Regions from separate parts of the Streptomyces sp. NPDC050422 genome, predicted to be linked through region 1. Evidence: riboswitches for the same ligand, from Rfam matches in the RefSeq annotation. Region 1 holds a riboswitch; each other region holds the start of a gene.

Region 1 (10,428 bases):
GCGAGGGGCGGATGTCCACGTCGCCCCGGCGTGGTTCGCCCGGCAGATTGATCTCGCCGAGGCCGGTCCGTGCGCGCAGCTTCACCGTGACGTCCTTCGGCACCCTTACGACGACCCGGCCCGCGCCGACCTCCAGGCGGGTGCTGAGGGTGTCGCCCTTCGGCACCGCGACCCGGGTGAGGTCGAGGTCCGCCACCCCGGAGCCCACCTCGTAACGCGGTTGTACGGCGGTGACCGAGGCCGGCCGCCACTCCTTGCGCTCCCAGTGCGCGGTGATCTCCTCGGGGAGCGCCGCCGCGCCCGCCAGCAGGAGCGCCGTGATCACCGCGAGCAGCAGCGTGCCGAAACCGGTCCGGCCGACGAAGGAAGTGACCAGCAACCCGACCGCGAACACCGCGAGCGCGGCGGCCAGCCCGATCTGCAGACTGGTGCCGAACGGCTGGGAGTCCCAGCGCAGCCGCGCGCCCAGAACGCCCGCCAGTACCGCGAGCAGGAAGACCGCACCGGCGATCGAGGTCGGCTCCGCGCTCCTGAGCGACCGCTCGGGCCCGCGGAACGGGCTGTCGGCCGTAGCCCCGCGCGGCCGCGCCGTCGACCGGCCGTCGAGCACCGTGTCCGCCGGCCCCCACAGATAGCCCGCACCGGCCGGCCCCGTGGTCCCGTCCTTGACGATCGGGTCGCGCCACCAGGACGGGCCGGACGGCTTCGGCGGTGCCTTCACCTCGGGCGGCGCGTCGGACACCGCCCGGTCGGCCGCCGGATGCGTCCGCTCCTGCGGATCGGCCGTCCTGCGGTGCTGCGTCCAGACCGTGAAGCCGATGACGGCGACCGAGAGCATCGCGGAGAACGCCAGCGTGCCGCTGTTGCCCAGCATGGACAGGAACAGACCACAGCCGATCAGCGCGCACAACACCGCGATCAGCGACGACCCCTCGACCCGGCCCGACAGCAGCCGGCGCGCCTCGTTCTCCTCCTCGCCCTCCAGCGGGATCAGCAGCCACGCGAAGCCGTAGAAGATCAGCCCGAGCCCGCCGGTCACGGAGAGCACACCGAGCACGATCCGGAAGATCACCGGATCGACGTTGCAGTACCGGCCGAGCCCGCCGCACACCCCTGCCACCACCTTCTGCCGCGAGCTGCGGTGCAGCTGCGGTACGGGCCCGGGGGGCGGTACGACGCCGGGCGGCGCATCCTGGGGAACGGTCATGGCTCCATGGTGACGGGCGCCGGTCCCTTCCGGCACCCGCCCCGACCCTGGCCGGTCCCTGATATTGGCCGGGCCGGACCCTGAGAGGCAGTCGGGTGACCTGAGATCGGAGAGCGGACGCGGTCCGGTGCGTGCGGTTCCAAGGCGACGGGATGTCCTGGTAGCGGAGCTACTCGGGCATTTCGGTAACGCGGGAAGCGTGCGTGCCAGGGCGTGGCCGCCCGGTCGCAGGTCACCCGACAGCCTCTGAGACGCCCTCGCGCCGTCCGTTGCGTCTCAGGGGCGATGTGGGGGCCGACCCTGATGCCATCACCCGCACAGACGTGTGACGATCGGGTCATGCCAGCCGCCACGCCCCGAGCCGCAAGCTCCCTCGCCGCCGACCCGGAGGAGCCGCCCCAGCGCAAGCTGTACCGCAGCGCCGACGGACGGCTGCTCGGCGGCGTCGCACGCGGCCTCGCCGGACACCTCGGGCTGCCGGTCGCCTGGGTGCGGTTCGTCTTCCTCGGGCTGTTCTTCGCGGACGGACTCGGCGCACTCCTGTACGCCGTGTTCTGGATCGTCGTCCCGCTCGGCGTCGGCGGCGTGGACGGCCCGCGCTCCCTCTTCGAGACCGCCCCCGACGGCACCCGCAGACTCCGCAAGCCCGACAAAGGCCAGGTCTTCGCCCTCATCGCGCTGTTGTTCGGTGCCCTGATCTTCGTCGGCAACGTCGACATGGGCAGCAACGCCGACCGCTACATCTGGCCCACCCTGCTGATCGGCGCCGGCTCCGTCCTGGTGTGGCGCCAGGCCGACAACGCCCGCCGCGCCCGCTGGATGGAGGTCGGCAGCCGCCGCCGGGTCCTGCACCTGGCCCGCGGACTCGCCGGGGTCGCCCTGGTGGGCCTCGGGCTCGCCGGTTTCATGGTCGTACGCGGCTCCGCCGCCCAGCTCGGCAACGTCCTCACCGCGGCTATTGCCGTGCTCACCGGCATCGCCCTGCTGGCCGGACCCTGGCTCGTCCGCATGACCCAGGACCTCTCCGAGGAACGCCTGATGCGCATCAGGGCCCAGGAACGCGCCGAGGTCGCCGCCCACGTCCACGACTCGGTGCTGCACACCCTCACCCTGATCCAGCGCAACGCCGAGGACGCGGGCGAGGTCCGCAGGCTGGCTCGCGCCCAGGAACGCGAGCTGCGCAACTGGCTGTACAACCCCGAGGGCACAGGCAAGGACGAGGGCGACGAGCCCGAGACACTCGCCGAGGCCGTCAAACGCGCCGCGGCCGAGGTCGAGGACAAGCACGGCGTCCCGCTGGAGGTCGTCGTCGTCGGCGACTGCCCGCTCGACGAGAAGGTGACCGCACAGATGCAGGCCGCACGCGAGGCGATGGTCAACGCCGCCAAGTACGGTGGCGAGGGCGGCGCCGTCCAGGTCTACGCGGAGGTCGAGGGCCGCACGGTCTTCGTCTCGGTGCGTGACCGGGGTCCGGGATTCGACCTGGATTCCGTACCGGGGGACAGAATGGGCGTACGAGAATCAATCATCGGCCGGATGCAGCGCAACGGCGGCACCGCACGGCTGCGTTCGGTGCCCGGCGGGGGCACGGAAGTCGAGCTGGAGATGGAGAGGACGAGCGATGAACGGGACCACTGAGGCGACCGGGGGCCACGAGGGCCCGGAGCGCCGGGTACGAGTCGTGCTCGTCGACGACCACCGGATGTTCCGCACCGGAGTACAGGCCGAGATCGGCCGCACCGAGGAGACCGGCGTCGAGGTCGTCGGCGAGGCCGCCGACGTCGACCAGGCGGTCAACGTCATCACGGCGACCCGCCCCGAGGTCGTCCTCCTCGACGTCCACCTCCCGGGCGGCGGCGGTGTCGAGGTGCTGCGCCGCTGCGCCCCGTTCATGGGCGCGGTCGAGAACCCGGTGCGCTTCCTGGCGCTGTCCGTCTCGGACGCCGCCGAGGACGTCATCGGCGTCATCCGCGGCGGCGCCCGCGGCTACGTCACCAAGACCATCACCGGCGCCGACCTGGTCGACTCGGTCTTCCGGGTCCAGGAGGGCGACGCGGTGTTCTCGCCCCGGCTGGCCGGCTTCGTCCTGGACGCCTTCGCCTCGACGGACGCCCCGCCGATCGACGAGGACCTCGACCGGCTGACGCAGCGCGAGCGCGAGGTGCTGCGGCTGATCGCCCGCGGCTACGCGTACAAGGAGATCGCCAAGCAGCTGTTCATCTCGGTGAAGACGGTCGAGTCGCACGTCTCGGCGGTGCTGCGCAAGCTCCAGCTCTCCAACCGGCACGAGCTCACGCGGTGGGCGACGGCGCGACGGCTGGTCTGAGCCGGAGGCGTTCGCCGTTCGGCCGCCGCGTCAGACGCCTTCGGCCTCGCGTTCCGGGTCGAGCGAGATGTTCAGCTTCTCGCCGACCCGGAGGTAGCCGATGCCCGCGTAGATCCGCTCCACCTCGGCGTCGCCCGGCTCCAGCCACACCACCCGGCAGCCCCGCGCGAACGCGGTCTCCGTCAGATGGACGGAGAGGGCGGCCCCGATGCCGCGGCGGCGGAAGTCCGCCGCGACCGCGAGCCCGGCCAGCTCGCTGAGACCGTCGACCGGGACCGAGCAGCCGCCCGCGCCCGCCGGGACACCGTCGACGGTCGCGAGCGCGGCGACCCCGCCGTCCTTCGCGGCGGTGCGCAGCCAGTCGGCCGTGCCGGCCTCGGGCTCACCGCTCCCGCCGTAGCCCAGGTGCTGGACGAGGGCCGCGGCGGCGAACTCCGCGTCCGTGGCGGGCTCGGCCATCACCAGGCCGTCCACCGGCTTCGGCGGCAGCAGACCGCCGGGGGCGATGGCCAGGAGCGGGGCCCGGTTCTCCTCGGTGAACCCGGCGGCCAGCAGAGCGGGTTCGACCGCCGGTGCCCAGGTCGGCAGGAACTCCAGGCGCGGCATCCGGTCAAGTTCGCGGAAGGCCGCGATCAGCGCGTCGAGTTCGGCGGGTGTCGGCTCGGCGCCCTGGTCGGGGATCGCGTAGTTGGCGTACTTCAGGGACCAGTCCGGGTTGTAGCGGATCGCGAACGGGCCCACCCGGACATGGTTCGGGGAGCGGAGCGTGAGCGTGCGGGCGTGGATCTGGACGTCGAGGTCCAACGACATGTGCGGGTGTCCTCAAGGCAGTTGGGCTCGGAACCGGGAGCCTATGCCACCCGGGTCGCTCCCGCGAAGGGCATCTGGTCGATCGGCGCGACGCGGACCGGGGCTCCCGGGCGCGGGGCGTGGATCATCCGGCCGTTGCCGATGTAGAGGCCGACGTGGCTGATGCCCGAGTAGAAGAACACCAGGTCCCCGGGGGCGAGTTCGGAGCGCGAGATGCGTCGGCCGGCGTCGATCTGGGTGTACGTGGTCCGGGGGAGCGAGACGCCCGCGGAGCGGTAGGCGGCCTGGGTGAGACCGGAGCAGTCGAACGACGAGGGGCCGGTGGCGCCCCAGACGTACGGCTTGCCCAGCGCTGTGTACGCGAAGGCGACCGCGGCGGCGGCGCGGGCGTTGGGGGCCTGGTCGGAGCCGCGCGGGGCGCTGCGGTCGGCGTGGGCGCCGCCCCGCCCGTCCTCGGAGGCGTCGTAGGCGGCGCGGTCGGCGGGGGAGAGGCGGGCGAGCAGCTGCCGGGCCTCGGCGAGCTTGGTGCGGACCGTGGCCTTGTGCTTCTTCAGGGCGGCCTCGCGGCTCGCGAGCTCGGTCAGCCGCCCGGCGGCCTCGGCGCGGACCTGGGCCACGTCCGCGACCTGGCGCTGCACGGCGCGGACCTCGGTGGCGCGCCGCTCGCCGGCCCGTTCCACGTACGAGGCGCGCTGGAGGTACTGGTCGGGGTCCGAGGAGAGCGCCAGCTGCACGGCCGGGTCGAGGCCGCCGGAGCGGTACTGCGCGGCGGCGTACGAACCCAGGGCGTCGCGTGCGGTGTTGAGCCGCTCGGTCCTGCGGGCGGCCTCGTCGCGCAGGGCGTCCACGGACTTCTCGGTGGCGGCGGCCTTCACCTTGGCGCCGTTGTACTGCTCGGTGGCGACCTCCGCCTCCCGGTACAGCCGGTCCACCTCGGCCTTCACCTGGGCGGGGGTCGGCGCCGGATCGGCGTGCGCGGATCCCGGCAACGCGGCAGCGGTCGCGGCCCCGGCGAGGGCGAGGGTCGCTGCGGTGCGGGCAGCAGAGCCGGTGTACGGGCGCTGCTTGGGTTTCCGGTGCGCTGCCACGAGGGCGGGCGTCCTTCCTGTCGACGGCCCGCCGGGGTCTACCGACGGGCCCGCCCGGCCCGGTGGCGGGCCGCCAACAGGGGGAGCGGCCCGCCGCCGGAACCTCGGCGGGGTGACCGGAACGCCGCCCGGGTGCGGATCGGCGGTGTGCGGGTCACCTGGCAGGGACGCTAAACCCGGGACACGGGGAAGAGTTGTAATGACGCCTATTGTGTGAATTTGGCGTTGCGTTGTCGCCGAACGATCGGAAAAATTGCATCAGAGTCAGGCAATTGGTGCATCTCGCGGTCAAGTGGTCGCTAAGGCCCACCTGGCTGCGGAGTGCTGATATGGCCGCGGCTAGGCTGCGGAACCATGCGTGTACTCATTGATGTCTTCGTCGCCCTGCACATCATCGGCATCGCCTGCCTGCTGGGCGGTTTCCTCACCCAGATGAAGGCGATGGGGGCGGGCACGGCACGCTTCGTCCCGGCCATGCTGCACGGCGCGCTGACCATGCTGGTCACGGGAATCGCCCTGGTCGGGCTCGACCAGGCCGACGACCACCCCGTGAACAACATCAAGATCGGCATCAAGCTGCTGATCCTGGTCGTGATCCTTGGAATCGTCTACGTCAAGCGCGACGACGAGAAGGCCGACAAGGGCCTCTTCGCGGCGGTCGGCGGACTGACGATCGTCAACATCTTCATCGCCACGCTCTGGACCTGAGCCGACGGCAACGCCGCTGCCCGGACCCCCCGAGGGTCCGGGCAGCGGCGTTTTCGTCGCCCGAAGCCGCTCTAGCCCGGCCGCACGCTCCCGTAGATCGGCATGTAGTAGATCGACTCCTCGCGCACGTTCGCCCCCGGCTTCGGCGCGTGGATCATCATGCCGTCGCCCTTGTAGATGCCGACGTGGCTGATGTCGTCGTAGAAGAAGACCAGGTCCCCGGGCTGAAGATCCGCCGTGGCGACCCGGGTGCCGACGTTCACCTGGTCCCAGGTGGTCCGCGGTATGTCGACGCCGGCCGCCTTCCAGGCCGCCTGGGTGAGCCCCGAGCAGTCGTACGAGGCCGGGCCGGTCGCCCCCCAGACGTACGGCTTGCCGATCTGCGCCCTGGCGAACGCCATGACCTTCTCCGCCTTGGTCGAGGCATCGGTGTCCGAACCGGAACCCGAGCCGGTACCGGTTCCGGTGCCCGTCCCCGTACCGCTGCCGGACTCCTTCGCGGCCTCATCGGCCTTGCGGTCGGCCTCGGCCTTCGCGGCAGCCTGCTTCTTCGCCAGCTCCCCCGCCTTGCGCTTGGCCTCCGCCTCCTTCTTGCGCTCCAGCTCCGCCAGCCGCGCCTTCTCCTCGGCGGTCAGCTTCGACAGCAGGCCGCGGGCCTCGGACAGCTTCGTCTGGACGTCTCGCTTGCTGGTGCGCAGCGTCGTCTGCGACTCGGTGAGCGTCTCCAGGCTCGCCACGGCCTCGGCCCGCTGCTTGGACGCCTTCTCCTGCTGCGTACGGAAGTCCGACACGGCGCGCGTCTGGCGCTCGGTCATCCGGTCCATGAGGTGGGTCTGGTCGAAGAACGACTGCGGGTCGTCGGCCAGGAAGAAAGTGGCGGTCGGGGCGAGGGCGCCGCCGCGGTACTGGGCGGCGGCGTACGTGCCGAGCGTCCTGCGTGCCTCGTTCACTTTCTCGGTGCGCTGGGCGACGTCGTCCAGCAGCGTGTCCACCTTGGAACGCTGCTTGGTCGTCGCCTCCTTCGCCTGGTTGTACTGCTGGGTCGCGGTGCCCGCCTGCCGGTAGAGGTCGTCGACCTTCTTCTGTACGTCCTCGATGCTGGGCTTGGGGGCCGGGGCGGCCAGTGCGCTCTGCGTGGACAGCAGGGTCACCGATGCCAGCGCGGCCGTCGTGAGCCCGACGGCGGGGCCGGTGCTGCGCACCAGGGTGCGCGGTTTGCGATGCGACGCCAAGGCCGGCATCTCCTTCCGTGGACCGCCTACCGGGTTAGCTGTCGGGTTCGGGCGGAACGGAAGGCTGCCCTACGGTCCTGGGGGGATTCGGACCGATTCACCCCGGTGATGCGTGTGGGTCCCCGGTTCCTGACTCCCGTACGGGAAGCCCGGATTCGGCGTGGACGCCCGCTCGGCGTGGATCGCCTCTGGGGGTACGGGCCGCCCGAACGAGCACGCTAGCCAACTCATGGTGCCGCTGTGAAGGTTGATGTTCGATATGCCCGATACATTTTCGTGACCTCTGCGGATCGGGGTGCTGCGGGGCAGGCGGGGCCGGAATCCCCGCACTCTGTGCGGTCCGCCGCTTGCTCTGTGTGTCCCCCTGTGAGTGCGTGGTTGGTCACTCGGGCCCGGAGTGTCAGTGCGCACGCCTAGACTCGGGAGGCGATGAGCAGCCTCTTTGACGACAGTTTCCTGGCCGGCCTCCAGCACACGGAGGAAGGGCCCCCGCCGCCCCCCGAGGACTCCGCACCCGAAGCGGTGCCGGAGGGCCTGTTCGCGGGCGTTTTCGAGGGGCCCCCGCCGCCCCGCGACGCGTACTACCGCGACGGGGCCCACCGCCCCGTCCTCGACGCGGCCGCGCTGCTCGACGGGCTGAACACCGAGCAGCGCGCAGCCGTCGTGCACGCCGGGTCCCCGCTGCTCATCGTCGCCGGCGCCGGTTCGGGCAAGACCCGCGTGCTGACCCACCGCATCGCCCACCTGCTGGCCGAGCGGGGGGTGCACCCGGGCCAGATCCTGGCGATCACCTTCACCAACAAGGCCGCCGGCGAGATGAAGGAGCGCGTCGAGCAGCTCGTCGGACCGCGGGCCAACGCCATGTGGGTCATGACCTTCCACAGCGCGTGCGTACGGATCCTGCGCCGTGAGTCGAAGCGGCTCGGCTTCACCTCCTCGTTCTCGATCTACGACGCCGCCGACTCCAAGCGCCTCATGGCCCTGGTCTGCCGCGATCTCGACCTCGACCCGAAGCGCTTCCCGCCGAAGTCGTTCACGGCGAAGGTGTCGAACCTGAAGAACGAGCTGATCGACGAGGAGACCTTCGCCGGACAGGCCGCCGACGGTTTCGAGAAGACGCTCGCCCAGGCCTACGCGCTGTACCAGTCCCGGCTGCGCGAGGCCAACGCGCTGGACTTCGACGACATCATCATGACGACGGTGCACCTGCTCCAGGCGTTCCCCGACGTCGCCGAGCACTACCGCCGCCGCTTCCGGCACGTCCTCGTCGACGAGTACCAGGACACCAACCATGCCCAGTACACCCTCGTACGGGAACTGGTCGGCCCGGCCGGCCCCGAGGACGCCCCCGCCGAGCTGTGCGTCGTGGGGGACGCGGACCAGTCGATCTACGCCTTCCGGGGCGCGACCATCCGTAACATCCTCCAGTTCGAGGAGGACTACCCGAACGCGACCACGATCATGCTGGAGCAGAACTACCGCTCCACGCAGACGATCCTGTCCGCGGCCAACGCGGTCATCGAGCGCAACGAGAGCCGCCGCCCGAAGAACCTCTGGACCAACGCCGGCACGGGCGCCCGCATCACCGGATACGTCGCGGACACCGAGCACGACGAGGCGCAGTTCGTCGCCGACGAGATCGACCGGCTGACCGACGCGGGCGACGCCAAGGCCGGCGACGTGGCGATCTTCTACCGGACGAACGCACAGTCCCGTGTCTTCGAAGAGATCTTCATCCGCGTCGGTCTGCCCTACAAGGTCGTCGGCGGCGTGCGCTTCTACGAGCGCAAGGAGGTCAGGGACGTCCTGGCCTACCTCCGCGTCCTCTCCAACCCCGAGGACACCGTCCCGCTGCGGCGCATCCTGAACGTGCCCAAGCGGGGTATCGGCGACCGGGCCGAGGCGATGATCGACGCCCTGTCGATGCGCGAGAAGATCTCCTTCCCGCAGGCGCTGCGCCGTGTCGACGAGGCGTACGGCATGGCGGCCCGCTCGGCGAACGCGGTGAAGCGGTTCAACACGCTGATGGAGGAGCTCCGCACGGTCGTGGAGTCCGGCGCGGGTCCGGCCGTCGTGGTGGAGGCCGTCATGGAGCGGACCGGCTATCTCGCCGAGCTCCAGGCGTCCACCGACCCGCAGGACGAGACCCGGATCGAGAACCTTCAGGAACTCGCCTCCGTCGCCCTCGAGTTCGAGCAGGAGCGGGCGGAGGACGAGGGTGCGGGCACCCTCGCCGAGTTCCTGGAGAAGGTCGCGCTCGTCGCCGACGCCGACCAGATCCCCGACGAGGACGAGGACGGCTCCGGTGTCGTCACGTTGATGACGCTGCACACCGCGAAGGGCCTCGAATTCCCGGTGGTCTTCCTGACCGGCATGGAGGACGGCGTCTTCCCGCACATGCGGGCGCTCGGCCAGACCAAGGAGCTGGAGGAGGAGCGGCGGCTCGCCTACGTCGGCATCACGCGCGCCCGCGAGCGGCTCTACCTCACCCGGGCGGCGATGCGCAGCGCCTGGGGCCAGCCCTCGTACAACCCGCCGTCGCGGTTCCTGGAGGAGATCCCGGACCAGCACCTCGAGTGGAAGCGCAAGGGACCGATGGCGGCCCCGGCGGGACCGACGTCCGGCATCACCTCGTCGCTCTCCGCCTCCCGCGCACGCTCCGGCCCCGCAGGCTTCGCGACCCGGCGGACCTCGGACAAGCCGACGATCACGCTGGTGGCCGGTGACCGCGTCACCCACGACCAGTTCGGTCTGGGCACGGTGACGGCGGTCGAGGGTATCGGCGACCAGGCGAAGGCCACGGTCGACTTCGGCGACGAGCGCCCGAAGAAGCTGCTGCTGCGGTACGCACCGGTCCAGAAGCTGTAGCGCCGCTCGGCCCGCGGATGGGCGGCCGTGGCCGCCCATCCGGTCAGTTCGGGTTGATGTTGTGGCTGCGGAGCCAGGGCAGCGGGTCGATCGCCGCGCCGCCGCCGGGGCGTACCTCGAAGTGCAGGTGCGGGCCCGTCGAGTTGCCGGAGTCGCCGGAGTGCGCGATGACGTCACCGGCCTTGACCG
Region 2 (10,428 bases), on a different contig from region 1:
CTCGAAGCGGACCGCGCCCTGGGTGCCGGCCTCGAACACGCCCATCGTCCTGGTGGTGACGGTCGTTTCGAGCGCCCGCCGCGCCATGGTCTCGCGGATGTCGTCGAGCTCCACGCCCAGGGCCCTGGCCATCAGGCGTATCTGCCCGCCCCACACCATGGTCGGTACGGAGGCCGCGAGCATGAGGGGCTCGTACTCCATGGGGTGCCCCATGCCGATGAGGTGGCGGACCGAGTCGGGCTGGTCGTACGTGGAGTAGTCGAAGATCTCCTGGCAGCGGATCGCGTCGACCGTGGTCCCGAGTCCGCTGATCAGCAGGGGCAGGACATCGTTGCCCCAGCCGGGGTCCACGCCGGAGACGAAGAGCGAACCGCCGCCGCCGGCGACGGCGGCGAGCACCGGTTCGCGCAGCTCGGGCGGGGCGCCCCGCTGGTCGTAGAGCGCGTACAGGGCGGGCGTGACGACGACCGCGCCTGCGGCCACCGCCCGGGTGATGTCGGCCAGGGCCTCGTCGGGGCGGATGTCGCCGGAGGCCGCGTACACGACGGCGCGCGGAGCCGTGGCGAGCACCGCGTCGATGTCGTCGGTCGCGGCGACGCCCAGATCGCGGTCCAGCCCGGCGAGGGCGCCCGCGTCGCGGCCCACCTTGCCTGGGTCGTGGACGAGTACGTGCGCGAGTTTCAGGGCCGGATGGGCCTCGACCGCGCGGATGGCCGCGCGGCCGACATTGCCGGTACCCCAGACCACCGTGGAAATCATGCGGCGGAGGGTAGCGCGCGGGATGAAAGGTTCATAGTGGCATCGCGCACCGGGTTGGGAACGGGCCGGGGGCAGCCCCGAAGAGTCCCGCCCCCGCCGCTCCCCCGGTCTGCTACTCGTCGATCGCGGACCCGTATCCGGCTCCGGTCTCCACGCCGCCGAACGTTCCCGCGTCGAACGTCCAAGAGCCGGCGGCGGTCACACCGCCGGTGCCGGCCGAGAAGGCCCAGACGATGCCGTCGCCGGCGTTCTCGCCGGGCGCGGCGGTCAGCAGACCGGACCGCCCGTCGTTGTCGGGGTCGGTCAGCCGCGTCCGGCCGCCCCAGCTGTCACCCTTCTCGGCAACGCCCGGCACGTTCACCGAGTCCTGGTCCCACGAAGCGGCGCCGGTGGCGGTGAGCCCGCCGGCCGCGCCACGCAGCACCCACACGGCCCCGGCATCGGCGACCGTGCCGATGTCCTCTCCGGGGGCGCCGATCGCCACGTCGGCGTAGCCGTCGCCGTCGGTGTCCGCCACGGAGAGGCCGGTGCCCCAGCCGTCGCCGGCCTCCGAGCCTCCGGGGACACCGGAGGTGTCCTGTGTCCACCACACGGGCGGGGTGCCCGGGCCCTCGGCGCCGACCGGCCCGTCACCGGCGCTGCCGTAGTACACGCCGACCACACCGCCGGTCACCGACTCACCGCCGTCGTCGGGGCTGTGCGGCTCCCCGGTGACGAGGTCGTCGTAGCCGTCGTTGTCGATGTCGCCGGAGGCGACGGCCGGGCCGCCGCGCAGATCGTGGTCGTAGCGGAGTCCCTGGACCTCGCCGAAGAAGAGCGCGGACCAGCCGTGGCCCGGCTCCTCGCCGACGGTGACGCCGGAGATGACCAGGTCGGCGAGGCCGTTGCCGTCGTAGTCGCCGGTCGTCATGGCCCGGGGGGCGATCTCGCGCCCCGGGGTGCCGGGGATACGGCTGCTGCGCGAGGTGGCGTTCCGCCGGGTCCCGGCGTCGTACTGGTAGAGAGTGAGGTCGGTGCGGTCGGTCACGGCCAGCTGGTCGCCGGGGATGTCGGGGCTGAAGTGCGCGGCGGCGAGAGCGCCGCCGAACCTGGCGCCGGCCGCGGGTTCCCCGGCCTGGAGCCAGTCGCTGTCCGCGCCGGAGAGCCCCTTCGCGGAGCCCCACAGGACGACGACGCCGCCCGCGTCGGTCAGCGGTTCGATGTTCTCGCCCGGGAGTCCCACGACCGCGTCGTCGTACCCGTCCCCGTCCAGGTCACCAGTGGCCAGGGCCCGGCCGAAGTCGTCGCCGGCCTCGGCGGCGCCGGGCACTCCGGTGGTGTTCTGGCTGAGGACGGCGCCGCGGACGGTTCCGATGCCGCCCGGCCCGCCGTACTGCACGGTCACGTAGCCCGCGCCCTTCCTTCCGTCGACGGTCCCGCCGGGCGCGCCGATGAGCACGTCGTCGTAACCGTCGCCGTCGAAGTCGGTGTTGCGGTCGTGTGCGCGCGTTCCGCCGGGGGTGCCGGCGTAGGCGGAGGGCGCGGCGATGGCGGCCCCTGCGATCAGGAGGAATGCGGCCGCGACAACGGCGGCGGAACGGTTGGTGCGCACGAGCGGCTCCTCGGTTCAAGGATGACCGGGCGGGGAGGCCGGTCCGGCCGATCGGGCCGGACAGACCGCTGGGCCGGGGGGACGCCGGGAAGGGCCCGTTGCCTTCCCGACGCCCTGTTTGACCGGCGCTGCGGCACAAGGGTTGTACGGCACGGCAAAAGGGGCGGAAGGGAGCAGTTCAGCCCCCTTCCGCCCCTGCTCACGACTCCGCCCGGGGGCGGACCCGCAAGGGGTCAGTAGGCCCCGAAGACGTTGTCGATCGAGCCGTACGTGGCCGCCGCGTAGTTGCACGCGGCGGTGATGTTGGCGACGGGGTCCAGGATGTCCAGCGAGGTGCCGGGCACGTGGAAAGCGTCGAACGTGGGCTGGATGACCTGGAGCAGGCCCTGGGACGGGGTGCCGGCCGCGGCGTTCGAGTCCCAGTTGTTGACGATCTGCGGGTTGCCCGAGGACTCGCGCAGGATGTTGCGGTGGATGCTGTCGTAGGTGCCGGGGATGCCGTTCTCGGCCATGACGGCGAGGGACTCCTTGATCCAGCCGTCGAGGTCGTCGGTGTACGCCGTCGCGGCCTGCGCCGGAGTCGTCTCGGTCTGCGCGGGGGTCGTGTCGGCGATCTCCTCGGCGACGGGCGTGGCCGTCGTCCGCTCGGAACGGTCGGCGCGGTCGGCACTGTCGGATCGGTCGGCCGACGGCTGCGAGGCACTGCCGGACGTGTTCTCCGCCTTGTACTCGCTCTTGGTCGCGGCCTTGGGGGCGGCGGCCGCGGACTTGGCACCGATGGTCAGCTTCAGGCCCGGGTGAATCAGGTCGGGGTTGCCGCCGACCACGTTCCGGTTGTCCTTGTACAGCTGCTCCCAGCCGCCACTGAGGGAATGCCCACGGGCGATCTTGGAAAGCGAATCTCCGGAGACCACGGAATAGATGGTGGACTCGGCCTTCTGTGCGGCAATTTCCTTGCCCGCAACGGAAGTCGAGGCTGCGGCCTTTTCTGCCACGACCGGCTTGACCGGCGCGGCGGAGGCCGATCCGGCAGCGATCAGGGGGAGCGCGAGAACGGCTCCGCCTGCGCTCACGGCGATGAAACCGCGGGTCAGGGAGGTGGACTTGGAACGACGGTGGTGACCCTTGATGGGCATGGCGCTTTTCCTCTCCGCCGCCTGCGAGGTGAGCTGTCGGGTTCGGACTGGAGATGCCCGGTCGCACATGGCGACTTCACCCCAAGCCGCTCCGGAAATCCGGACCGGCGTCAAACCTGGGTCCCCCGCTCCTGCCGTACGTGAGTGGTGTCGGGTTACCGGACGGCGGCAGGATTCGGCGTTCCATCCGGATTGACGGCGACCGTAAGCGAGAAAGGCCGGGCGAAACAAGCCCGGAATTCGTGATCACAATTGATGCGCAAGATCAATCAAAGGAAATGTGCGACACCGGTCACACCGACGCGGGTCAACTTTCTTGGCGCATCAGGGAACCGGCACCTCCGGTTCCGCGTCAGGGGTCGAAAACGTGACGCTGGCCACTGCGCCCGAAAGGGGCGTTTTGGTGGCTTTGCGAGCCTGTGGCCGGTAGAAACGCGACCCTGTTGAGCATTTCCGACTAATGCGAATAATCGCTTAATCAGGACAATACGGTGCGAGTGTCGGCCGGGCCGCCACCGCGGCACGGCTGCGCGGTACCACGACCGGTGAGCCGTCGCCCGGGGCGGGAAGAATGTCCGCGTCCAGCGCGTACAGCTCCTTCACCAGCGCCTCGTCGACCGTCTCGCGGGGGGCGCCCCGGGCGATGACGCGGCCGCCCTTCATGGCGACGAGCAGGTCGGCGTAACGGGCGGCGGCGGCGAGGTCGTGCTGGACCATGACGACGGTGCGGCCGGTGGCCGCGACCTCGCGGACGAGTTCCAGCACCTCGACGGCATGCCCGAGGTCGAGGGCGCTGGTCGGTTCGTCGAGCAGGACGACCGGGGTCTGCTGGGCCAGGACCATCGCGAGCCAGCACCGCTGGCGCTGACCGCCGGACAGCCGGTCGACGCGCTCCGCGGCCAGCGCGGTGGTTCCGGTGGCGTCCAGTGCGTCGCGTACCGCCCGCTCGTCCTCGCGCGACCACTGGCGCAGCAGCCCCTGGTGCGGGCTGCGGCCGTAGCGCACCAGGCCGGCCACGGTGACCGCCTCGGGGGCGCGCGGCAACTGGGGCAGCAGCGCGACATGGTGCGCGGCCTTGCGCCGGCCGGTCTCCCAGATGTCGGTGCCGCCGATCAGGACCGTGCCGGTCTCGGGCCGGTGGAGCCGGGCGACGGTCCGCAGCAGGGTCGACTTCCCGCAGCCGTTGGGGCCGACGATCGCGACGACCTGTCCCGCGGGGACGCTGAGGTCGACGTTCTCGACGACGGGGCGGCCGGGGTATCCGGCGTGCAGGCCACGGACTTCGAGGCCGGCGTCGAAGCCCGCGTCGTTGCCCGTCTCGAAGCCCGCGTCGTTGCCCGCTTCGAAGGCCGCCTTCGCGCCGGTCGGATTCTCGGTCATGTGCGGCTCACGCCTTTCCGGCGGCCGGGTCGGGCCGCAGCAGTACCCACAGAAGGAAGGGGCCGCCGAGGACGCTGGTGACGACCCCTACCGGCAGTTCGACCGGAGCGGCGACGCGTCCGATCGCGTCGGCCGCGGCGATGAGCGCGGCTCCGGTCAGTGCCGAGCCGGTGACCGGGACACGGGTGGGCCCGGTCAGCCGCTGGGCGAGGATCGGTGCCGCCAGGGCCACGAAGGCGATGGGGCCGCCGACCCCGACCGCCGTGCCCGCCAGCAGCACGGCCAGGACGAGCGCGACGGTACGCACGCGCCGCAGGTCGACGCCGAGGGAGCTCGCCACCTCGTCGCCGAAGCGCAGCAGTTGCAGGCGGTGCCCGGCCGCGAGCGAGAGCGGGACGAGGAACAGCAGGGCCACGGCCAGCGGCACACCGGCGTCCCAGTCGCGTCCGTTGAGGCTGCCGACGGCCCAGAGGAACACGCCGCCCGCCGTGTTGTCGTTCTCGCGCGACATGATCAGGTCGCCCACCGCGCCGATGAAGGTGGAGACGCCGATCCCGGCCACCAGCAGCCGGTAGCCCGCGCTGCCCGCTCCTCCGGCACTCAGGACGACCACGACCGCGGCGGCCACGGCACCGATCGGCCCGAGCCACCAGTTGCCGACCATGCCGGTGGCGGACCCCGCGGCGGCGGCGACCACGGCAGCGGTGGCGCCCTCGTTGACGCCGACCAGGTCCGGTGTGGCGAGCCGGTTGCCGGCCAGGGTCTGGGTGAGACAGCCCGCGATTCCGAGGGCGGCACCGACCAGCAGGCCGGTGAGGACGCGGGGCAGCCGGAAGTCCCGCACGATCATGACGGTCCCTGCGTCGCCGGTTCCGAGCAGTCCCGAGAGGGTCTCCGAAAGGCTCATTCCGGTTGAACTCGCCATCACCGCCAGCGTGATGAGGAGGGCGAGCAGCGGAAGAAGCAGCGCGGCGGCGAGCGCGCTGCGCTTCGGCAGGAGCCAGGACAGCGTTCCGGTGCGGAGCACGACGCTGTCGGGCGGGGTCACGTCCGTCATGCCGGGACCCCTGCCGTGGACAGCCGGGAGGAGCGGGCGATCCACACCAGCAGGGGGCCGCCGACGAAGGCGAGCAGCACGCTGACCGGGGTCTCCCAGGGCCGGATGACGATCCGCGCGAGAATGTCCGCGATGATCATGATGTCGGCCGCGATCAGGGCGGACAGGACCAGTTGGGCCGTCATCCGGGCTCCGGCCAGAGCCCGGGCGGCGTAGGGAGCGAACAGCCCGAGGAAGGCGATGGGGCCGGCCACGGCGACGGCGCAGCCGGCGAGCAACGAGACGGCCCCGGCGACGACGAGCCGGATCCGGCCGGGGTGATGCCCCAGGGAGCGGGCGCCGTCGTCCCCGAGTCCGAGTGCCGCCAGCGGCCGCGCACAGCCGAGCGCGGTGAGCAGGCCGACCGCGATGAGGGGCAGGAGGGGCAGCAGGTCGGAGATCCGGATGCCGGCGAGTGAGCCGATCGTCCAGTAGCGGTAGGTGTCGAAGGTCGACTGAGTACCCAGCAGGACGTACGAGGTGAGGCCGTGGAAGGTGGCGCCGAGCGCCGATCCGGCCAGGACGAGCCGCAGCGGCGATCCGCCACCGCGTCCCGACGCGGCGAACAGGAGGACGGCCGCGCTCGCGACCATGCCTCCGGCCAGGGCCCACACCAGCAACGAGGCGGGTGAGTCCGCGCCGAAGAAGGTGAGCCCCAGCACCACGGCGAAGGCGGCTCCCGAGTTGACGCCGAGCAGCCCCGTCTCGGCGAGGGGGTTGCGGGTGGCGGCCTGCAGGAGACATCCGGCCGTCCCCAGGCACGCTCCGACCAGGATCGCGGCGAGTGTGCGCGGCAGGCGTACGTCCACGACGGCCAGGCGCAGTTGCGCGTCTGCGCGGGCGGCCGGGTCGCCGACGAGGTAGTCCCAGGCGCCGCCCGTCGAGCTCGACCCGGTGCCGATGAGCAGGGACAGCAGGACGAGGGCCGGCAGCAGGAACACGAGACCGGTGGCCGCCCACACGGCCGCGCGCCCTTCCCGTGGCGGGACTTCGACGGGGCGGGGCCCGGTGACGGGCTGTCCCCCTTGGACGATCGACATATGGTTAGCCTAACCTAAGTACGTCGGGCGGCCGGCGGCGGGTCCCAGGGCTCCCCCCTGCCCTGAAACGGCGTCAACCGCCGTGCCGCGTCCCGCTTCGGCAGGGCGGGGCACCCGTCCGGACCGTCCCCCATCAATCGAACGCAAACGGAGATTCCAGGCCATGGCGCCGAATTCGACCTTCTCTTCCCGTGGCCTCGCCCGACCGTCGGTGGCGGCCTCCCTCATCGGCATCTGCGCCCTGGCGATGACTGCCTGCGGATCCTCCGAGGCGTCGGACGGATCCGCCGGCTCGGCCGCCTCCACGTCCCCGGAGACGGCCCAGCTGACGGATGCGACCGGGACGTCCGTGAAGGTCCCCTCGACGCCGCAGCGCGTGGTGGTCCTCAGCGAGATGGACCTGGACGCGGCCCTCGCGCTGGGCGTGAAGCCGGTGGGCCTGACCGCCGGACGCGGCCAGAAGGGTGCCCCCGGCTACCTCGCCGACCAGGCGAAGGGCATCCCCGTGGTGGGTGCGGTCACCGGCCCCGACATCGAGAAGGTCGTCCAGGCGAAGCCGGATGTGATCCTCGCCGGTCAGCTCGCCGACGAACAGGTCCTCCAGCAGCTGCGCAAGGTCGCGCCGACGGTCGTCACGATCGACGGCACCAAGGACTGGAAGAAGGCGCTCTCCCTCACCGGCAAGGCACTCGGCCGTGAGAACAAGGCCGCGTCGTTCCTCGCCGACTACGACACCCGGGTCACCGCACTGAAGAAGGACCTGGGCGCGGAGGCGGGCAAGAGCGTGTCCGTCGCCCGCTACTCGGCCAAGGGATCGGCCGTCATGCAGCAGGGCGTGTTCATCAGCGACGTCCTGAAGGACCTCGGCTTCACCCGCCCCGGCATCCAGAACGAGAAGGGCGAGGGCCACTCCACGCCGATCAGCGACGAGAACCTCAAGGAGATCGACGGGGACTGGCTCTTCATCGGCACCCTCACCTCCACCGGATCGGACCAGGGGCTCGTGGGCGAGCTGTCCAAGAAGCCGGCGTACAAGCAGCTGGAGGCCGTGAGCAGCGGTCAGTCGACCGTGATCGACGGCACGAAGTGGACGAGTCTGGGCGGCGCACAAGCGGCCGTCTCGGTGCTCGACGACATCCGCAAGGCCATGGTCAAGTGAACCCCGCCCCGGAACTCACCGGCCGGCTCGCCCTCGTGACGGGGGCGGGCCGCGGGATCGGCGAAGCGGTGGTGCACGCCCTCGTCGAACGCGGCGCCCGCGTCCTGGCCACCGACCTCGCCGCCGACGGCGTGACCGCGCTCGCCGCTACGTACGGCGAGCGGGTCACGGCCCGCACGCTCGACGTCACGGACGCCGCGGCCGTCGACGCACTCGTCGCCGAGGCCGAGGACACGCTCGGCCCCCTGGACATCGCGGTCAACGTCGCCGGAGTACTGCGGTGTTCCGCGGTCGCCGAGCTGACGGACGAGGACTGGGCGGCCACCTTCGCCGTCAACACCGACGGAGTCTTCCACGTCTCCCGGTCGGTCTCGCGCCGGATGGCCGGACGCGGTGCGGGCAGCATCGTCACCGTCGCGTCCAACGCCGCGGGCATCCCCCGTACGAGCATGGCCGCGTACGCGGCGTCGAAGGCCGCGGCCGTCATGTTCACCAAGTGCCTCGGCCTCGAACTGGCCCCCCTGGGCATCCGGTGCAACACCGTGTCACCGGGCTCGACCCTCACCGACATGCAGCGCGGCATGTGGCCGGCCGGAGACGAACACGCCGCAGCCCGGCGGGTCATCGACGGGGACGGGGCGAGCTACCGCACCGGCATTCCGCTCGGCCGGATCGCCGACCCGTCCGACATCGCCGACGCCGTCGCCTTCCTCGTGTCCGACCGCGCCCGCCACATCACCCTGCACGACCTCTACGTCGACGGCGGCGCCACGCTGCGGGCCTAGGCCCTGTCCGGCGGATCATGGCCGGATTGGCCCTAGGGCCTCTCGTCCGGATCAGGTTGGGCTCGCGAGGCAACGACACCGCACCTCGCCGCATTGTCGTCGCCTCGCCATGTTCCGCGCGAGCTCTCGGCTGCGCTCGGCTGCTCTCGAGCAGGGGCCCCATTCGCCATGGCTCCCTCCTCCGCCTTGCGATGCACGGCAGCGGACCCCGCCCCCTTGTCCAGCCCGATCCGAACGAAAGACCCTGACCCGCCCGCCCGGAACTTCCGACAGCGGATCGCAGCCCTCCCCCACTGGAGACAAGAAGACATGTCTGCCTCACTGCGCGTACCCACCGCCCCGCACCGGGCCGCCCACCGCACCTCCCCTCCCCCCTCCCCCGGCGCGGCGACCGCACTGCTCGACGCCTACCGGCCCGGCGTGGACCGCTTCCTCGCCACGTCCTGCCGGACCCTGCTCGCCACCGGCACCGTCGCCGAAGTCCCGCACGACTCACGGCCGTTGAGCGACCGGGTACGCGAGGTGCTCGACGGCCGACGGCGCGCCGGGGACCCGGCGCCGATCGTCGTGGGCGCGCTGCCCTTCAGTCCGGACGCCCCGCCCGCGCTGGCCGTCCCGCAGTCCGTGCGCCGGGCGTCGGCCCTGTGCGAGGACCCGCTCATCGCGCTTCCCGGCCCGTCGGCGAAGCCCGGCACCTGGCGGACCCGAGAGGTCCCGGCCGCCGCCGACTACGCCGCCTCGGTGGCAGCGGCGGTGCGGCGGATGCGCGCCGGGGAGTTCGACAAGGTCGTCCTCGCCCGCACCCTGGAGCTGACCTCCTCGCACGACCTCGACCTGCCCGCCTTGCTGCGCCGGCTCGCGCAGCACGACCCGAAGGGCTACACCTTCGCCGTCCCCAGCGGACCGGGCCGCACCCTCGTCGGTGCCAGTCCCGAACTCCTGGTCGCCCGTGCCGGGAACGTGCTCACGGCCAATCCACTGGCCGGATCCGCGCCGCGCAGCGACGATCTCGCCGAGGACGTGCGGCGCGCGGCCGCGCTGCTGGAGTCCCCCAAGGACCTGCACGAACACGCGGTGGTCGTCGCCGCCGTGCGAGAGGCCCTCGCTCCGTTCTGCGTGAGCCTCGACGTGCCCGAACGCCCCACCCTCGTACGGACCGCGGCCATGTGGCACCTGTCGACGACCGTCACCGGCACGCTCGCGGACCCCGGCACCTCCTCCCTCGACCTCGCCTCGGCGCTGCACCCCACGCCCGCCGTGTGCGGCACCCCGACCGAGGTGGCCCGCGCCGTCATAGCCGAATCGGAGCCCTTCGAGCGCGGCGTCTATACCGGCATGGTCGGCTGGCAGGACGCGGACGGGGACGGTGAGTGGGTCGTGACGATCCGCTGCGCCGAGGCCGAGGGCCGCTCGCTGCGGCTCTTCGCCGGTGCCGGTGTGGTGGCCGCCTCCTCGCCCGAGGCGGAGACCGCGGAGACGGGC
Region 3 (10,428 bases), on a different contig from region 1:
GTACGCGAGGGCGACGATCAGTGAGCAGACGATCAGGGCCAGGAAGGCGGCCCGGCCGGTGAGCCGGGAGCGGCGGGCCTGACGGCGGTTCTGGGAGCGGTAGACACGGGCGGCGGTCTGCTCACCGAGCAGCCGCAGCCGGGTCGCGGTGGAGAACCGGTCCCGGTCCTTCGCGGCCATGTCTCCGCCTCCCCATTACGCACGTCCGTCCCCGCACACGGTACGGGACCGAGTGCGGGGACGGACGGAGGCCGGGGCACTTGACCCCGCCGGGCTTCATCGGACCTGGGTGTCAGCCCTTGAACCGCGGAAACGCCGAGCGGCCCGCGTACACCGCGGCGTCGTCGAGGATCTCCTCGATGCGCAGCAGCTGGTTGTACTTGGCGACACGGTCCGAGCGGGCCGGGGCGCCGGTCTTGATCTGGCCGCAGTTCACGGCGACCGCGAGGTCGGCGATGGTGACGTCCTCGGTCTCGCCGGAACGGTGCGACATCATGCACTTGAAGCCGTTGCGCTGGGCCAGCTCGACGGCGTCCAGCGTCTCGGTCAGCGAACCGATCTGGTTGACCTTGACGAGCAGGGCGTTGGCGGAGCCCTCCTCGATGCCACGGGCCAGACGCTCCGGGTTGGTGACGAAGAGGTCGTCACCGACGATCTGCACCTTGGCGCCGATCTTGTCGGTGATGACCTTCCAGCCGGCCCAGTCGTCCTCGTACAGCGGGTCCTCGATGGAGACCAGCGGGTACGCGGAGACGAGCTCCTCGTAGTACTCGGTCATCTCGGCGGCCGAGCGGGACTTGCCCTCGAACTCGTACGTGCCGTCCTTGTAGAACTCCGAGGCGGCGACGTCGAGCGCGAGCGCGATGTCCTTGCCCGGGACGTAGCCGGCTTCCTTGATGGCCTCGACGATGAGGTCGAGGGCCGCGCGGTTCGACTCCAGGTTCGGCGCGAAGCCGCCCTCGTCACCGAGACCGGTGGACAGGCCCTTGGTCTTCAGGACCTTCTTCAGCGTGTGGTAGACCTCGGCGCCCCAGCGCAGGGCCTCGGAGAAGGACTCCGCGCCGATCGGCGCGATCATGAACTCCTGGATGTCCACGTTGGAGTCGGCGTGCGACCCACCGTTGAGGATGTTCATCATCGGGACGGGCAGCAGGTGCGCGTTCGGGCCACCGAGGTAGCGGAACAGCGGCAGGTCCGAGGCCTCGGACGCGGCGTGGGCCACGGCGAGCGAGACGCCGAGGATGGCGTTGGCGCCGAGCGAGCCCTTGTTCTCCGTGGCGTCCAGGTCGAACATCGCCTGGTCGATCAGCCGCTGCTCGGTCGCGTCGTAGCCGACGAGCTCCGGGCCGATCTGCTCGATCACGGCGAGGACGGCCTTCTCGACGCCCTTGCCGTGGTAGCGGTTGGGGTCGCCGTCGCGAAGCTCAATGGCCTCGAACGCGCCGGTGGAGGCGCCGGACGGAACGGCAGCACGACCCGTGCTGCCGTCGTCGAGGCCGACCTCGACCTCGACCGTGGGGTTTCCGCGGGAGTCGAGGATTTCCCTGGCTACGACGACGTCGATGGACGGCACGAGGCATCTCCTTCTGGGATATGACGCTGGTGGTGCAGGGTCGCTTTGGCCTTGCGACAAGAGCCTAACCGGCCGGGCCGCCGCAACCGGCCGACCGCCCGTCCCCTGGGACGAAAAAGGACCCAAGGGCAGGCACAGCGGGGCAAAAGGCCGGAAATTTACTGACTAGTAACCACAACAGTTGAACGATCAACGCAGAAACCGGCCGACCCCGGCCCGGTCCGCACGGGGGAAGGTGCGCACCGGGCCGGGGCGGCCGGAGTGTTCAGCGAGGAGAGATCGCGACTACTTCGTCAGGTGGAGCTGCTGACCCGGGTAGATCAGGTCGGCGTCCGAGATGATGTCCTTGTTCAGCTTGAAGATCTGCTCCCAGCCGCCCTTGACCTTGTGGTCGGCGGCGATCTTGCTCAGGGAGTCGCCGGTGACGACCTTGTACTCGCCGTCACCCTTCTCGACCTTCTTGCCGGTCGGGGTGGTGACGGTCTTCGACTCGGCCTTGGGGGCGGTCGAGCGGTCCGAGCGGTTGGTGGAGGGGGCCTCGGTGTGCTCGGCCTTCTTCGGCTCGGCCTTCTGGACCGGCGCCTCCTGCTTCGGGGCGGACTCGGCCTTGGGGGCGGTCTCGGTCTTGGTGGCGGAGGAGCCGGTGTCGACGCCCGGGTCGACACCGTCGTTGCTCAGGTTGCCGGCGCCGGCGCAGGACCAGGCACCCGGACCCTGCATGTCGAGGAGCTTCTCGGCGACCGCGATCTGCTGCGACTTGGTGGCCAGGTCGGCGCGGGCCGCGTACTGCGTACCGCCGGCGGCTGCCCAGCTGGACTGCGAGAACTGCAGGCCACCGTAGTAGCCGTTGCCGGTGTTGATGGACCAGTTGCCACCGGACTCGCACTGGGCGACGGCGTCCCACGTGGAGACGGAGGCGGCGGACGCGCCGGTCGCACCCATCAGGGGTACGGCGATGGCGGCACCGGTGACACCGGCGAGCGTGGCGATACGGACGGCCTTGGACGGGCGACGGTGCTTGTTGCCCTTGCGGTTGAGCAGCATCGAGACTTCTCCTCACCGACGCCTACGAGGTGAGCTGTCGGGTTCGGGCCAAGTGAGTTGCCCGGTCGCACGTCCTTGCGCACGACTTCACCCCAAGCCGGTCCTGATGCGTCTTGCGACGATCGGGCCCGGCGCTTACCTGGGTCCCCCGCTCCTGCCTACGGCGCTTTACGCGTCTGTTCCCTTCGACCGACGGCAGGATTCGGCGTGACGATCGACGGGGCCCGCGGTGCGAGCGGTTCCGACCGTAAACACACCCAACCCTCATATCCAAAGATGGACATACCGGATAAACAGCCCTTCCTTGCATCCCAAGAACCCCTATTTGCGCAGGTGGGAACGGATGCGGCGGGACCTCCCGGACAAGACACGCCAGTTCACGCAAAGAGACCCATGTCTCACTTAGTCAAAAGTGGGACATAGGCCTCTTAACTACCCCAGCTTTCGGGGTGTTCTCAGCTGATCATCAGACTGTGCTCATTCGGCCTTCACGCCGAGATCGAGGCTCTGGCCAGGCAGGATGAGGTCCGGGTCGGATCCCACCTCCGCTTTGTTGGCCTCGTACAGAGCCGTCCACCCGCCGGGCAGCTTCTGTGCATCAGCAATCGCCCAGAGGTTGTCGCCTGCCCGGACGGTGTACGTGCCGTCAGCAGCCGGGGCACCGGTGTCGCGTGCGTCACCGTCACCTCGCGAGGCATGCCGCCCCGCGTCCCGGTCACTGCCGCTCCCCCGGGTCTCCTCGGGAGCCGGCGCGCCGCGGTGCTTGCCGGCCTTCTCCTGGCCCCCGGAGGGGCCCTCCTCGGCGCCGGAGGCGTCGCCCGAGGGCGTGGTGGAGGGTGTGGCGGACGGCGTGGCCGACGGGGACGCGGACGCGTCCGGCTCCTCGCTCTCGCCCTTCGCACCGTCTGCCGGGGTCGCAGTCGCCTCCGGTGACGCGTCGTCCGACGCGGCGGCGTCCCCGGAGGGATCGGAGGGATCGGAGGGATCGGAGGGATCGGCGCTCGCGGACGGGTCCGCGCTGCTTCCGGTGGGGTCGACGGACGGAGTGCTGCCCGGGTCCACACCCGGAAGGCCGCTGTCCGGGACGAGGCCCGAGATGACCGCACAGCTCGGCCACGCCTTCGGCCCCTGGTCGTCCAGGACCTTCTCCGCCACGGCGATCTGCTGCGAGCGGCTGGCGAGGTCCGCGCGTTCGGCGTACGACTCGCCGCCGTACGACTTCCAGACCTCCTGCGAGAACTGCAGGCCGCCGTAGTAGCCGTTACCGAGGTCGGCGCTCCACATGCCACCGCTCTCGCACTCGGCCACCCGGTCCCAGGTCGAGGCGTCGGCGGCGTGCGCACCTGCCGCGCCGAGCAGCGGGATGGCGATGGCCGAACCGGTCACGCCTGCGGCGACGATGATCGCGGGTGCCTGCCGAGGGCGACGGTGTCTGCCGTTAGCGGAGCCCATGGGGATGCCTTCCGTGTGACTGACGAGTGACTGGTGAGTCGAACGGTGAACCTAGCGGGACTCGAACGCATGTCACAAGTCGATGCAGCAGAGATCACGTGAAAGTCACAGAGTTGACAGAGTGTCACCTCTGCCGGGCGCCGGTTCCGGCGTGAACTCCACCGGAAGCGTGCGCAGTCCGCGCATGACGAGCCCGCCACGCCCCCGCAAATCGGCAGGATCCCCCGCGATTCGCCACAGTGCAGGCCGTGGCACGCGCGCCCTATACCGTCGTCACGTGAACGACACTCCGCCACCACCCGAACTCTTCACCTGGGAGTTCGCCACCGACCCGTACCCCGCCTACGCCTGGCTGAGGGAGCACAGCCCCGTGCACCGGACGACGTTGCCCAGCGGCGTCGAGGCGTGGCTCGTCACCCGATACGTGGACGCGCGCCAGGCCCTCGCCGACAGTCGCCTGTCGAAGAACCCGGCGCACCACGCGGAGGACGCCCGGGGGAAGAGCAAGACCGGCATCCCCGGCGAGCGCAGCGCCAATCTCATGACGCATCTGCTGAACATCGACCCACCCGACCACACACGACTGCGCCGGCTGGTGTCCAAGGCGTTCACACCCCGGACGATCGCCGCTTTCGGGCCCCGCGTGCAGGAGTTGGCGGATCGCCTCATCGACGACTTCGCGGAGAAGGGGGAGGCCGACCTGATCCATGACTTCGCCTTCCCGCTCCCCATCTACGCCATCTGCGATCTGCTCGGCGTGCCCGAGGAGGACCAGGACGACTTCCGTGACTGGGCGGGCATGATGATCCGGCACGGCGGCGGTCCGCGCGGCGGGGTCGCCCGCTCCGTGAAGAAGATCCGCGCCTACCTCGCCGAGCTGATTCACCGCAAGCGGGTGAACCCCGGCGACGATCTGATCTCCGGCCTGATCCGGGCGAGCGACCACGGTGAGCACCTCACCGAGAACGAGGCCGCCGCGATGTGCTTCGTGATCCTCTTCGCGGGTTTCGAGACGACCATCAACCTGATCGGCAACAGCGCCCACGCGTTCTTCCGCAACCCTCCGCAGCGCGCCGTTTTCCAGAGCGCGGTCCAGCGGGGCGACGACCGCCTCCTGGACACCGCCATCGAGGAACTGCTGCGTTTCGACGGCCCGGTGGAGCTGGCCACCTGGCGATACGCCACGGAAGCCCTGGAAATCGGAGGGGAGCAGATCCGGGAGGGGGATCCCGTGCTCGTGGTCCTCGCGGCGGCCGACCGCGATCCGGCACGATTCGCGGAACCGGACACGCTCGACCTGTCCCGGCGGGACAACCAACATCTGGGATACGGCCACGGCATCCACTACTGCCTGGGCGCCCCCCTCGCACGCCTGGAGGGCCGCACCGCGCTGGAGACCCTGTTCCGCCGCCTGCCGGACGTTCAGCTCGCCGTGGACCCGGGTGACCTGCGATGGAGGGGCGGCCTCATCATGCGCGGCCTGCGGACACTGCCGGTGGAGTTCACGCCTCGGTGAGGGCCGACTGGGCATACCGACAGCGTGAGCCGGGCAGTCCCTCGCTCCGACCCGATCCGCTGCCCCCTGCCGCTACCCGACGCCCTCCGCCGCCCTGATCGCGTCCCGGTACGCACGCCCCGCGGCCCTCAGAGCCGCCTCCGGGTCGATGCCGTCCTCCTGGGCGCGCACGGCCAGGGCGAGGAGCCGGTAGCCGACGTCGTCGCCCTCGCCCTCTGGAAGGGGGACGTCGAGTCCGGCGGTACGGACCCGGCTCGCCAACTTCGCGGCAAGTGCCAGGCCGGGCTGGCCGAGGGGCACTCCATCAGTCACCGAATCGCGCTGCTTCTCGATCGCCTTCGTCCGCAGCCAGTGCGCGTGGACGTCCTCCGGTGTCTCAGCGGTCTCGTCGCCGAAGACGTGCGGGTGGCGGTGGATCAGCTTCTCGACGAGCGTGGCCGCGACGTCGTCGACGGAGAACGGCTCGTCCTCATCCTCTTCCGCGATGCGCGCGTGGAAGACGACCTGGAGCAGTACGTCCCCGAGCTCCTCACGTAGTTCCTCGCGGTTGCCGTCCTCGATCGCCTCGACGAGTTCGTACGCCTCCTCGATGGCGTACTTGGCGAGGCCCTTGTGGGTCTTCTGCGAGGTCCACGGGCATTCGAGGCGGATCCGGTCCATGACCTGGACGAGATCGAGGAGCCGGGCACCGGGAAGGTCGTACGAACCGGGCAGCAGCTCCAGGTTCGGCATCCGCACCCGTCCCGAACCGGCGAGCCGGGCCAGCCCGTCGGTCAGCGGCTGATTGCCCTCACCACCGGTCAGGACCACCACGGTCCGGCCACCGGCACACACGTCGACGAGCTCCTGCGCATCGGGTACCCCGAGCGTGACGGTGACGCCCGCATCGCGCAGGTACGGCAGCTGCGGCTGGTCCTGCTCCCCGCAGTGCACCCGGTCGGCGGCGTGCAGTGTCTGCCAGGCGGGCCAGGACAGGAGTCCGGGCGCGACGCGGTGGCTGGCGGTGAGCAGGACGATGCGGCCGGGGTCTTCAGCGTTCACGCACCGAATCTACCTCGGCCGTCGGACAGTCCTCAGGCCCCGGCCTCCGCGGCCGACTGGGCCGGCTTGGTGACCTGGGTGATCCAGGGGGCCTTGTACTCGGCGAGCTGGATCTGCTGGTTGTCCCAGGCGCCGAAGCGCGGGTTGACGTCGACCTTCAGTGCCTTGGACGCCTTGGTCAGCGCGTCGCCGAGGACCTTCGTACCGGCCGGGGTCGTCGGGTCGGCGCCGAGCGCCTGGCCGAGCTTGGTCAGCTGGATCTGCTCGCGCAGGAAGGCGTCGATCTGGTCCGGGGCGATCCAGCGCTCCTGGAGCACCGCGGCGCGCAGCCCGTCCTCCCCCTTGTACTGGGCGACGGCCTGCTGCCGCATCTGCTGGATCTCGGCACGGGTGACGGTCACCCCGGCGTCCGCCGAGGCCTTGTCCAGGACCCGGTCCAGGATCAGCCCGTGCAGCTTGGCGCGGCCGAGCTGGCCGGACTGGTCGGTGATCTGGGCGGCCTGCTTCGAGGTGTCCTGCGCCTGGCGCACCTCCGCCACCTGGCCCTGCACGGTGGCCACCGTGATCCGGTCCCCTCCCACGACGGCCGCGGCGCCCGGGTGGGCCTGGCTGCCGCAGGCGGCGAGGAGTGGCACTGCGGTGAACAGTGCGGCGGAGACGGTGAGCGCGGTGCGACGGCGGCGGTGCAAAGGAGCCTCCCGAGGAGATTGTGCGGCGGTGCACAAAGCCTTGCGGTGATCGATGTTAGGTAGTGGAAGCGGTCCGGGCCACTGATTCGACCAACGATTCGGGAGGAGTTGGGGATGTGGCCTGCCTGCGGCGCGGCTCAGCCGACCCGTTCGACCTGTTTCGGCGGGGTGTCCGGCCGCAGCATGATCGTGCGCGAGACCACGAAGGTGATGGGGATGGCGGCCGCCGCCGCGACGAGCGGGGCGTAGCGGCTGCTGAATCCGGCCAGGTCGACCAGCAGGTAGACGCCGCCGGTGGTGATGACGAAGTTGGCGGCGTTGGTGAGCGGGAAGAGCAGGAACTTCCGCCAGGTGGGCCGGGTGCGGTAGGTGAAGTACGAGTTGAGGAAGAACGACCCGATCATGCTCAGCGCGAAGGCCAGCACGTGCGCGGCTATGTAGGGCAGCCAGTGCAGCAGGACGAGGTAGCAGCCGTAGTACGTGCCGGTGTTCACGGCGCCCACGAGGGCGAACCGGACCAGCTGTGCCTTGACCGTCATCGGCGTACGAACTCCAGGGGTTCCGGCTCCCCGGCCGACCGGTGCGGCTGGGTGTTGGTGGCCTTGACCAGGAAGTGCGGGCGGCGCTTCACCTCGTAGTAGATCCGGCCGACGTACTCCCCCACCACCCCGACCATCACCATCTGGACGCCGGCGAGGGCGGTGAGCACGACGAGAAGGGTGACGTATCCGGGGGTGTCGACGCCCTTCACCAGGGCGACGCCGACGATCCAGGCGGCGTAGACGAAGGCCAGGGACATCAGGAGCATGCCGAGGTAGAGCGCGGCGCGCAGCGGCTTGTTGTTGAAGGAGAGGAGTCCGTCGAGGCCGTAGTTCAACAGCTTGCCGAAGGTCCATGCGGAGCGGCCCTGCTCCCGGACGGCGTTCTCGTAGCTGAACGTCGTGGTGGGGAAGCCGACCCAGGCGAAGAGGCCCTTGGAGAAGCGGTTGTACTCGGTGAGTTCGAGTACGGCGTCGGCGGCCCGCCGCGAGAGCAGCCGGAAGTCGCCCACTCCGTCGACGAGTTCGATGTCGACGAGGCGGTTGATGAGCCAGTAGTAGGCGCGGGCTGTGAGGGTGCGGGTGACGCGGTCGCCCTTGCGGGTGCGGCGGGCAATCACCTGGTCGTAGCCCTGCGCGTGTTCCTGGAGCATGCGGCCGACGAGCTCGGGAGGGTGCTGGAGGTCGGCGTCCATGATGACGACGGCGTCGCCCTCGGCGTGCTGGAGTCCGGCCAGCATGGCGGCCTCCTTGCCGAAGTTCCGGCTGAAGGAGACGTAGCGGGCCCGGGGGTCGGCGGCGGCCAGCTCCTGGAGGATCGGGAGCGTTCGGTCCGCGCTTCCGTCGTCCACGTACACGAGTTGGAAGGCATGACCGAGGCGGGTCATCTCATCCGTCACGCGTTCATGGAAGCGTTCGAGGATGTCTTCCTCGTTGAAGCAGGGCACCACCAGCGAGATCAGCACGAAAGTACATCAGCCGGTCAACGTGTCGGGTGCGGATGGCGGGTGTGGCCTGGGGGCGACGATTGGGTGAACTGGCCTGGATCGAGGGGCGCGGGGGCTCAGCCGCCCCGGACCTTCAGCTGGCGCTCCAGCTGCCGGCGCAGTTCGGCGGGCAGCGGGTGGTGCGGCCCGTACATCCGCTCGGTGTCGTACAGCAGTGCCTGGAGCTGGCCGCGTGCGCCCACGTGGTCGCCCAGTGCGAGCAGCAGCTGACCGATGCGGTGGCGGATCTCGTAGGAGCGGGCCGGGTCGTTGCCCGTCGCGTACTGGTTCTCGTAGTACGGAAGGACCGCGCGGTACTCGGCGAGGGCGGCGGCCGGTTCACCGAGTTGCTCCAGGCACTGTGCGGCGTCGTAGCGGAACTGCAGGGTCTGGAGGTCGGCGGGTCCGGCCTCGGCCGCGCGGTCGTCGGCGAGGCGGCGCAGTTCGGGCAGGGCGCGGCGGTACTGGCCGTCGTCCATCAGCGTCGCCGCGTACTGCTTGCGCAGGATGCGGACGACCGGGGAGCCCTCGCCGTGCTGCTCGGCGGCGGCCGGGAGGATGCCGCCGAGCATGTCGACGGCCTGGGTGATCCGGCCTTCGCCGAGCAGCTTCTTGACCTCGTCGACGGCGGCCGCGACGTCGGGCCGGGCGGGCGTCGGTGCGGGCTGGGCGGCCGGCGGGGTCGCGGCTCGGTCGGGCCAGGGCGCGTGCGGGCGCAGGAAGGGGCGGGTCGGGTCGAGTGGCCCTCGGGGCTGCCCGGAGTTCCGGGTGGGCAGCAGTGGGGCGAGGTGCTCGTACACCTCCTGGGCGCTGGCCGGGCGATGCTGCGGGTCCTTGGCGAGCAGCCGCAGGACGAGGGCTTCGAGCGGTGCGGGGATGTCGGGCCGGATCTGCCGGACGGGCACCGGCGGATCGTAGAGGTGGCGGTGCAGCACGCCGAGGGCGGTGGATGCTGTGAACGGCACGTCTCCGCTGAGGAGTTCATGCAGGAGCACGCCGAGGGCGTACAGATCGGTGTACGGGCCGACGGCACCGCCCATGGCCTGCTCGGGGGCCATGTAGGCCGGGGAGCCGATCAGCGTGCCGGTGTGCGTGAGGCGGGTGGTGTCGGTGTCCAGGACGGACGCGATGCCGAGGTCGAGGACGAGGACGGTGCCGTCCGGACGCACCATCAGATTGCCGGGCTTGAGGTCGCGGTGGACGATCGGCACCGCGTGCACGGCGGACAGGGCGGCGCAGAGCTGGGCGGCGACCGCGACGGACCACTGCCAGGGGTACGGCTTGTGCGCGGCGAGATGGCCGCCGAGGTCGGCGCCCTCGACGTACTGCATGACGAGGAAGAGTTCGTCGTCCTCGCTGCCCGCGTCGTGGACGGTGACGAGACCCGGGTGGTCGACCTGCGCGGTGACCCGGCACTCGCGGACGAAGCGGCGGCGCAACTCGCCCGCGGCGGAGCCGCCCACGGGGCCGGTAAGCCGGTCGGGACGCAGCAGCTTGACCGCGACCCTGCGGTCCAGGCGCTGGTCGTAGGCCGTCCAGACCTGGCCCATGCCTCCCTCTCCGAGAACCGTCGCCAGCTCGTACCGCC

What was found. A riboswitch is a leader RNA that binds a small molecule or an ion and turns the genes downstream of it on or off. The one in region 1 is predicted to bind cyclic di-AMP.
Positions count from the first base shown of each region.
Region 2: another riboswitch for cyclic di-AMP. It lies ahead of ACIBJG_RS10440 (transglycosylase SLT domain-containing protein); the one in region 1 lies ahead of ACIBJG_RS13970 (NlpC/P60 family protein).
Region 3: another riboswitch for cyclic di-AMP. It lies ahead of ACIBJG_RS32080 (transglycosylase family protein); the one in region 1 lies ahead of ACIBJG_RS13970 (NlpC/P60 family protein).

Region 1 is NZ_JBITIE010000008.1:81,714-92,141, forward strand. It holds gene ACIBJG_RS13940 (PspC domain-containing protein) at 1-1,207, opposite strand, end outside; gene ACIBJG_RS13945 (PspC domain-containing protein) at 1,547-2,845, shown strand; gene ACIBJG_RS13950 (LuxR C-terminal-related transcriptional regulator) at 2,829-3,533, shown strand; gene ACIBJG_RS13955 (GNAT family N-acetyltransferase) at 3,564-4,343, opposite strand; gene ACIBJG_RS13960 (NlpC/P60 family protein) at 4,385-5,431, opposite strand; gene ACIBJG_RS13965 (hypothetical protein) at 5,786-6,139, shown strand; gene ACIBJG_RS13970 (NlpC/P60 family protein) at 6,211-7,380, opposite strand; cyclic di-AMP (ydaO/yuaA leader) riboswitch at 7,379-7,542, opposite strand; gene pcrA (DNA helicase PcrA) at 7,801-10,239, shown strand; gene ACIBJG_RS13980 (peptidoglycan DD-metalloendopeptidase family protein) at 10,283-10,428, opposite strand, start outside.
Region 2 is NZ_JBITIE010000006.1:117,933-128,360, forward strand. It holds gene ACIBJG_RS10430 (dihydrodipicolinate reductase) at 1-759, opposite strand, end outside; gene ACIBJG_RS10435 (esterase) at 872-2,350, opposite strand; gene ACIBJG_RS10440 (transglycosylase SLT domain-containing protein) at 2,584-3,486, opposite strand; cyclic di-AMP (ydaO/yuaA leader) riboswitch at 3,492-3,677, opposite strand; gene ACIBJG_RS10445 (ABC transporter ATP-binding protein) at 3,961-4,866, opposite strand; gene ACIBJG_RS10450 (FecCD family ABC transporter permease) at 4,874-5,923, opposite strand; gene ACIBJG_RS10455 (FecCD family ABC transporter permease) at 5,920-7,002, opposite strand; gene ACIBJG_RS10460 (ABC transporter substrate-binding protein) at 7,166-8,161, shown strand; gene ACIBJG_RS10465 (2,3-dihydro-2,3-dihydroxybenzoate dehydrogenase) at 8,158-8,946, shown strand; gene dhbC (isochorismate synthase DhbC) at 9,256-10,428, shown strand, end outside.
Region 3 is NZ_JBITIE010000024.1:6,910-17,337, reverse strand. It holds gene ACIBJG_RS32090 (septum formation initiator family protein) at 1-180, opposite strand, end outside; gene eno (phosphopyruvate hydratase) at 293-1,573, opposite strand; gene ACIBJG_RS32080 (transglycosylase family protein) at 1,859-2,617, opposite strand; cyclic di-AMP (ydaO/yuaA leader) riboswitch at 2,622-2,793, opposite strand; gene ACIBJG_RS32075 (transglycosylase family protein) at 3,095-4,069, opposite strand; gene ACIBJG_RS32070 (cytochrome P450) at 4,347-5,585, shown strand; gene ACIBJG_RS32065 (nucleoside triphosphate pyrophosphohydrolase) at 5,658-6,626, opposite strand; gene ACIBJG_RS32060 (SurA N-terminal domain-containing protein) at 6,659-7,315, opposite strand; gene ACIBJG_RS32055 (GtrA family protein) at 7,453-7,854, opposite strand; gene ACIBJG_RS32050 (glycosyltransferase family 2 protein) at 7,851-8,819, opposite strand; gene ACIBJG_RS32045 (protein kinase) at 8,918-10,428, opposite strand, start outside.